DNA from 3 places in the Herpetosiphon sp. NSE202 genome. Region 1 is predicted to be linked to each of the others. Evidence: riboswitches for the same ligand, from Rfam matches in the RefSeq annotation. Region 1 holds a riboswitch; each other region holds the start of a gene.
What was found. Region 1 has a riboswitch for S-adenosylmethionine ahead of ACFMKP_RS04515 (homocysteine synthase). Riboswitches for the same ligand answer to the same signal wherever they lie in the genome.

Region 2: it holds a riboswitch for S-adenosylmethionine, as region 1 does, so the genes downstream of both, mtnA (S-methyl-5-thioribose-1-phosphate isomerase) here and ACFMKP_RS04515 (homocysteine synthase) in region 1, are expected to answer to the same signal.
Region 3: it holds a riboswitch for S-adenosylmethionine, as region 1 does, so the genes downstream of both, metH (methionine synthase) here and ACFMKP_RS04515 (homocysteine synthase) in region 1, are expected to answer to the same signal.

What each region holds. Positions count from the first base shown of each region.
Region 1 covers NZ_JBHUPY010000002.1:12,675-14,943, forward strand. The annotation lists gene ACFMKP_RS04505 (ABC transporter ATP-binding protein) at 1-62, shown strand, start outside; gene ACFMKP_RS04510 (ABC transporter permease) at 85-795, shown strand; SAM riboswitch class I at 948-1,055, shown strand; gene ACFMKP_RS04515 (homocysteine synthase) at 1,206-2,269, shown strand, end outside.
Region 2 covers NZ_JBHUPY010000005.1:303,589-305,857, reverse strand. The annotation lists gene ACFMKP_RS07385 (NAD(P)/FAD-dependent oxidoreductase) at 1-716, shown strand, start outside; SAM riboswitch class I at 823-922, shown strand; gene mtnA (S-methyl-5-thioribose-1-phosphate isomerase) at 972-2,039, shown strand; gene ACFMKP_RS07375 (hypothetical protein) at 2,017-2,269, shown strand, end outside.
Region 3 covers NZ_JBHUPY010000005.1:267,705-269,973, forward strand. The annotation lists gene metH (methionine synthase) at 1-1,107, opposite strand, end outside; SAM riboswitch class I at 1,208-1,310, opposite strand; gene ACFMKP_RS07205 (hypothetical protein) at 1,614-2,269, opposite strand, start outside.

The sequences.
Region 1 (2,269 bases):
ACCCAGAACGAGTGACCTTTGAAGATGTCTTTTTGCGCTTGATCGGCCAGCCTGCCCATTAATTGCACCTATTCAGGAGGAAGTATGCACGCTTTTTGGCAAATTGTACGCACTGAATTGCGCTTGATGGGGCGTGATCTGACCAACCTTGGCTTTATTGTCTTTTTTCCGGCCTTGATGGCCTTGATTTTGGGCTTGCAAATGCCCTCTGGCCCCAGCCAAACCGCCAATGCTCTGATGATGTTGGCCTTTGGCCCGATGATTTTTGGGATTATGGCCTTTCCAATGAGCTTGGTTAATTATCGTGAGCGTGGCATGTTGCGGCGCTTGCAAATCACCCCAATCTCGCCAATGCGCTATTTATTGGCCCAAGCCTTGGTTGGCTTGTTGTTGGTGCTCTTGGGCGGGCTGGTGGTGTTGATTCTCAGCATTGTGGTGCTGAAATTGCCCTTGCCAGCGAATATGTTTGGCCTAATTATCAGCTTTCTGGCTGGGGCGATTGCCTTTTCGGCGCTGGGAGCCTTGCTTGGCAGCCGCATTCGCAACACCCGCAGCATCCAAGTGATTAGCATTTTGGTGTTTGGGGCGATGGCGGTGGTGCTGGTTTCGAGCAATACTGGCAAATCAGGCCTGTTGCAACATCTTGGCGCATGGGTTCCAGCCCGCCATTTAGTCCAATTGCTCGAAGCAAATTGGCTTGGATTGAGTTTTAATATTTGGCCCAGTTTGGCCGTGTTAGCGCTATTGACTGTCGTAAGCCTTGGCTCAGCAGCCAAACTCTTTCGTTGGGAATAGACCATTAGAAAGCCAAAAAACCGCTGCTCAATTAATCTTCTAGTGGCGGTTTTTGATTGTTGAGTGAGATTGTTAAGTAACTTGAAATTGATTCTTGACAATTCTGTTTAACTATGTTATAAATAGCGCATACAAATAAATATCACTTGCGTAACTCATCCAGAGGGGTGGAGGGATCGGCCCTATGAAACCCCGGCAACCGCGAGCAGCAATGTTCGGCCTGGTGCTAATTCCGACAGAATCATTCTGGGAGATGAGGGGCGGCGCACAAACCTATCTTTCGATGGTTACTAACAGCCTCTCATCAGTTGATGAGAGGTTTTTTGTTCATAGGCGGTGTCGCCTGGGGTCGCAATGGCGCGAATCGGAACAACCGTAGCATTGAAGATTATCTACAAGGAGTCCTGATCATGGCAGACGAAGTGCAATTCACCCGATTCGAAACCTTAGCGCTCCACGGTGGTCAAAAACCAGATCCAACCACTGGTTCGCGGGCTGTGCCAATTTACCAGACTACCTCGTATGCCTTTCGCGATACCGAGCATGCTGCGGCGCTGTTCTCATTGGCCGAGCCTGGCAACATCTACAGCCGGATTATGAACCCAACCAACGATGTGTTCGAGCAACGCATTGCTTTGCTCGAAGGTGGGATTGGCGCTTTGGCCGTGTCATCTGGCCAAGCAGCAGAAACCTTCGCCATTTTGAATGTGGCTGAAGCTGGCGATAACATTGTTTCAGCAACCAACTTGTATGGCGGCACCTATAACTTGCTGCACCACACCTTGCCACGTTGGGGCGTAGAAACCCGCTTCGTCGATGCAACCGACCCAGAAAACTTCCGTGCTGCGGTTGACGATCGCACCAAAGCCTTCTACTTGGAAAGCATTGGCAATCCTAAGTTGCAAATTCCCGATTTTGAAAAGATTGCCAAAATTGCCCATGAAGTTGGCGTGCCGTTGATTGTTGATAACACTGCTGCAACCCCATTCTTGTTGCGGCCAATTGAGCACGGCGCAGACATCGTGGTGCACTCGGCGACCAAATTTATTGGTGGCCATGGCACGACGATTGGTGGGGTAATTGTTGATGCAGGCAAGTTCGATTGGGCTGCCAGCGGACGCTTCACCCAATACACCACGCCTGATCAATCGTATCACGGCTTGCGCTTTGCTGATTTGGGTGCGCCAGCCTTCATTCTCAAAGCTCGGGTTCAATTGCTGCGCGACTTTGGCGCATGTCTTAGCCCATTCAACTCGTTCTTGCTGTTGCAAGGCTTGGAAACCCTGCACCTGCGCTTGGAACGCCACGTCCAAAACACGGCGGCTGTGGCCAAGTTCTTGAGCGAACATAAGAACGTCGAATGGGTCAACTACCCAGGTTTGCCCGGCCACCCATCATATGAATTGGCCCAAAAATACCTGCCCAAGGGTGCTGGGGCCTTGATTGGCTTCGGGGTCAAGGGTGGTTTGGAAGC
Region 2 (2,269 bases), on a different contig from region 1:
GCTTTAGTTTTAACGCTCCCGCAGCCTTATATTCCTACAACGCAGCCGAAGTTGATGCTTTTCAGCTAGCCCACGGCTTATTCAAGCATGCTGCCCAACGTGGCGCGCAGATTTTCGATCGCACGAGTGCCAAGGAATGGCATGCCGATAGCGCTGGCGTGACGGTGACGACTGATACAGGCTGTCGGATTCATGCCAAATATTTAATTTTGGCTGCTGGCTACGAAGCTCAAAACTATATCAAGCAAACATTGGTCAAATTTCGCAGTAGCTATGCGATTGCCAGCGAGCCGTTGAGCGATTTCAGTGGCTGGCACGAGCAATGTTTAATTTGGGAAAGTGCGCGACCTTATGTCTACATGCGCACCACCAGCGAAGGTCGGGCGATTATCGGCGGCGAAGATGATCGAATTGATATTCCGGCCAAGCGTGATGCCTTGCTTGAACGCAAAGCAGCCAAATTAAGCAAACGTTTTAATAATTTTTTCCCGCATATTCCGCTGCACGTTGATTATCGCTGGGCTGGCACGTTTGGCGAAACCAGCGATGGCTTGCCTTATATCGACCATTTGCCCGACCAACCGCGCATTTTGCTGGCCCTGGGCTATGGCGGCAATGGCATTACCTATAGCATCGTTGCTGCCGAACTGCTACGCGATCGGCTGTGTCAACGCCCAACCCCCGATGCAGCGATCTTTCGGCTCGATCGCCATTGAAGCCAAATTGGGCAGATTGCCCAAACCACGCTAAAAGTCATTTGTCACAAGCAATTGACTATGCTATAATCGCCAACCGAACTGTGGAATATCAGTGAATACGCGATTCTCATCGAGATGGGCGGAGGGACTGGCCCGACGAAGCCCGGCAACCCCAATTTTTTGGAAGGTGCAAAATCCTGCAGGTTCGGCCTGATAGATGAGTTGACGCATGCGGGCCTCTCTTTTGAGAGGTTTTTTTGTGTAATGCAACCAATGACTGACGTACTTAAAACTGTTTGGTGGGACGATGTGCCATGCTTGATCGATCAATTGCGCTTGCCAGCAACGCTGGATATTGTGCGTTGTGAGGATTTAAACAGCGTTATCGAAGCGATTCGCTCAATGCAAGTGCGAGGCGCGCCAGCAATTGGTATTACGGCGGCATATGGCATGGCGCTGGCTGCTAAACGCAGCACGGCCCAAACCAGCAGCAAATTGATCGAAAAACTTGCGAAGGCCAAAAGCCTGCTTGATGCAGCGCGACCTACGGCGATCAACTTGGCGTGGGCTACGCAGCGGATGCTCGATATAGCACAGGCAAATGCGCAGCTTGAACCTGATCAATTGCGTCAACGCTTATTGGCCGAAGCCGAAACCATTCGCGACCAAGACGAGGCCATGTGCCGCGCCATTGGCCAACATGGCAAAACGCTTTTGGCCCAAACGCGCAATGTATTGACCCACTGCAATGCTGGTGGTTTGGCTACTGCCGCCTATGGCACAGCGTTGGCCCCAATTCGGGCAGTGCACGAGGATGGCCAGCCAATTCACGTTTGGGTTGATGAAACGCGGCCATTTTTGCAGGGCGCACGCCTTACCGCGTGGGAATTGCAGCAGGCAGGCATCGATCTTACCTTGATTACCGATAACATGGCCGCCTATTTTATGCAGCAAGGCCATGTTGATTGCATTATTGTTGGCTCGGATCGGATTGCGGCCAATGGCGATGTTGCCAACAAAATTGGCACCTATGGTTTGGCAGTTTTGGCCAAAGCGCACAACATTCCACTGTATGTTGCAGCGCCAACGTCGACCATTGATTTGCAGACTGCCACTGGGGCGGCAATTCCAATCGAGCAACGCTCAACTCAAGAAGTAACCCATATCGGGCAACAGGCAATTGCCGCAGAAGGCATCAAAGTAGCGCATCCAGCCTTTGATGTGACCCCTGCGCACTTGGTTACGGCAATTATTACCGAACAGGGTATTGCCTACCCGCCATTTGCCGAACAATTACAAACCATGGTCGAGGCTGCCAATGCCGCCAACGCTCGCCAGTGAGTTTCGTTGCCAAGCAATCGCACCATTTGATCTGCCCTACACCAATCAGGCAAGTGCATGGGCAGCCCAAATGCGATGGACGCAAGGCTATCCAATTGCGCCAACCTTTGTCGCTCAACCCTTATGGAGTTTGAGCACCCATGGCTTTCCTGGCTTGAACAGTGACCCACATTTTGATCTAGCCCAACTCGAACGTCAGCTTGAAGCCCATCAATTGGCCTATCTCGAAA
Region 3 (2,269 bases), on a different contig from region 1:
TTTGAGCAACATTTTTTTGACTTTGCGTGAGCCGACCGAGTTAACCCGTTCGCCAATGATGAATGGGCCTGGATCTTGGTGCAATGGCAGGGCGCGCATCGCCGAGGAAACCTGTTGAACAGTTGGGGCTTGATTGGCTTTGGGTGGGCAATTGTTGCCGATTGAATCGACCAAGGCTCGCAAGTGAGCCGGCGTTGTGCCACAACAACCACCAACCACGCGCACGCCCAAATCCTTGACAAACTCGGTTAACGATTTGGCAAAGCCTTCTGGCTCCAAGGGAAACACGGTTTCGCCGTTGACTTCCATTGGCAAGCCAGCGTTGGGAATACATGAAATTGGCAATTTGGAATTGGCTGCTAAATAGGTGATTGCTGGCCGCATGTGCTCAGGGCCAGTCGAACAATTTAAGCCAATCACATCAACATCGGCCAAGGCTTCGAGCGTGACCATCGTGGCTTGAATATCGGTGCCAAGCAACATGCGCCCTGAGAGATCCAAGAAAACTTGAGCTTGAATTGCAATGTCTGGGCGGTTGAGTTCGGCCAAGCCACGGCGAATCCCATCGATTGCCGCTTTGACTTCGAGAATATCGACGCTGGTTTCGACCAAAAGCACATCAACGCCACCTTCGACAAGCGCAATCGTTTGCTCTTTGAAGGTATCGGACAAGGCATCCCAAGTAATATTCGAGAGCGTTGGATCGTCGGATGATGGCAAGAAGCCAGTTGGCCCCATCGAGCCAGCGACGAAGCGTTTGCGGCCATCTTGGGCTTGGTAGCGGTCGGCGACGCTGCGGGCGAGCTGGGCAGCTTTAAAATTTTGCTCGTAGGTTTTATCGGCCAAGCCCCATTCATGCAAGCGAATGCGGGTTGATTGGAAGGTATTGGTTTCCAACACATCAACGCCTGCTTCCATAAACGAGCTATGAATCTGTTCGATAATGTCGGGGCGCGTCAAGGCGAGATAATCGCGTGCGCCGAAGTACTGTTCGCCGCCAAAATCCTCAGGCTTGAGATCATACAAATCCAAGCTAGTACCCATTGCGCCGTCGTAAATCAGAACACGTTTCGCCAATTCGGCGACGTAAGGTTTTATGCTGGTCATGACGCATTCCCTTGTGTGTATGGCTAGCGCTGCCAAAGCGCAGAACCAAGGTTAAAAAAAACTCCTCGCACACTGGCGAGGGCTTCAATCATTGAGTTGCCACTCATCTATCAGCGCGATTGCTGCTGGAAGAAGCACCTTTCTCAGTGAGACGGTTGCTGGAGCGTCATCGGGCCAGATCCCTCGGCTCCTCGTGATGAGGTATTCAATTAATCGCAGTATAGCAAATCTTAGCGAAAAATCAAAGCATGAAGAGCATAGAACATAAGGATGAAAGGCTATAGCCTATAGGCTTTCGGGGATTTGTTGGTAACGTCAATAGCCAACAGCCCCAGCTTCGCGTCCTTTCGTGTCCTTCGTGGATCAATTATTAACGCAGAGGCGCAGAGGAAAGATGGCTATGGGCTATAGGAAGGAATAATCTGGTGAATCTGGGCAATCTGTGGCGGAAACAGCCAAATAACCTAGCGCCAATAACCTGATTCCAATCGTACTATTTGCGGTTTTTAAATATTAAAGTATTTAGAAAGATCGTTTTGAATATGTTCTGGTGCTTTGAAAATTGTTGGTTTAAGCAGATCATCACCATCCAGAGTAATTGTGCCATGGGTAAAAGTTGCATCTCCACGGGCATGACCTTGGACCCATGTATGACCAGGTTTTAGCGTAATACCAGCTTTCGCCGCCTGAAGATACTTGATTTGTGCAGCTCGAAAGGTTTTGCTGATAAAGCGTTCATGGCCAACCACTGCATGAATTGCTTTGGATTGCGCTTCATACCAATCATTTAAACTACTGGTAATTGATGCTTGTCGAACCCTTGGTATTTGACGTTGTTGAGGCATAGTAATCTCATGATTAATACGTGGGCGATAATTTGCTTGCTGATGATGCCGAACTGGATATTCATTGTGGTGCGGTATCACCAAGGCATGATAATTCGCAATAATCATATATTGAATCAAAAGATAATAAGTTTTGTTATTGATCAGATCAACAAAACCTTTAATTGAGCCATCGCTGTTAACGGTAATAGTACCAGCTAAAGGTTTATCTCCATTACTACTGAATAAGGCTAATACATAAATACTTGGCGCTTCTAACCCTTCTTGAACGAATTTGAATGACAGAATATTGGTATATTTGGTTAATAGTGCTGGAG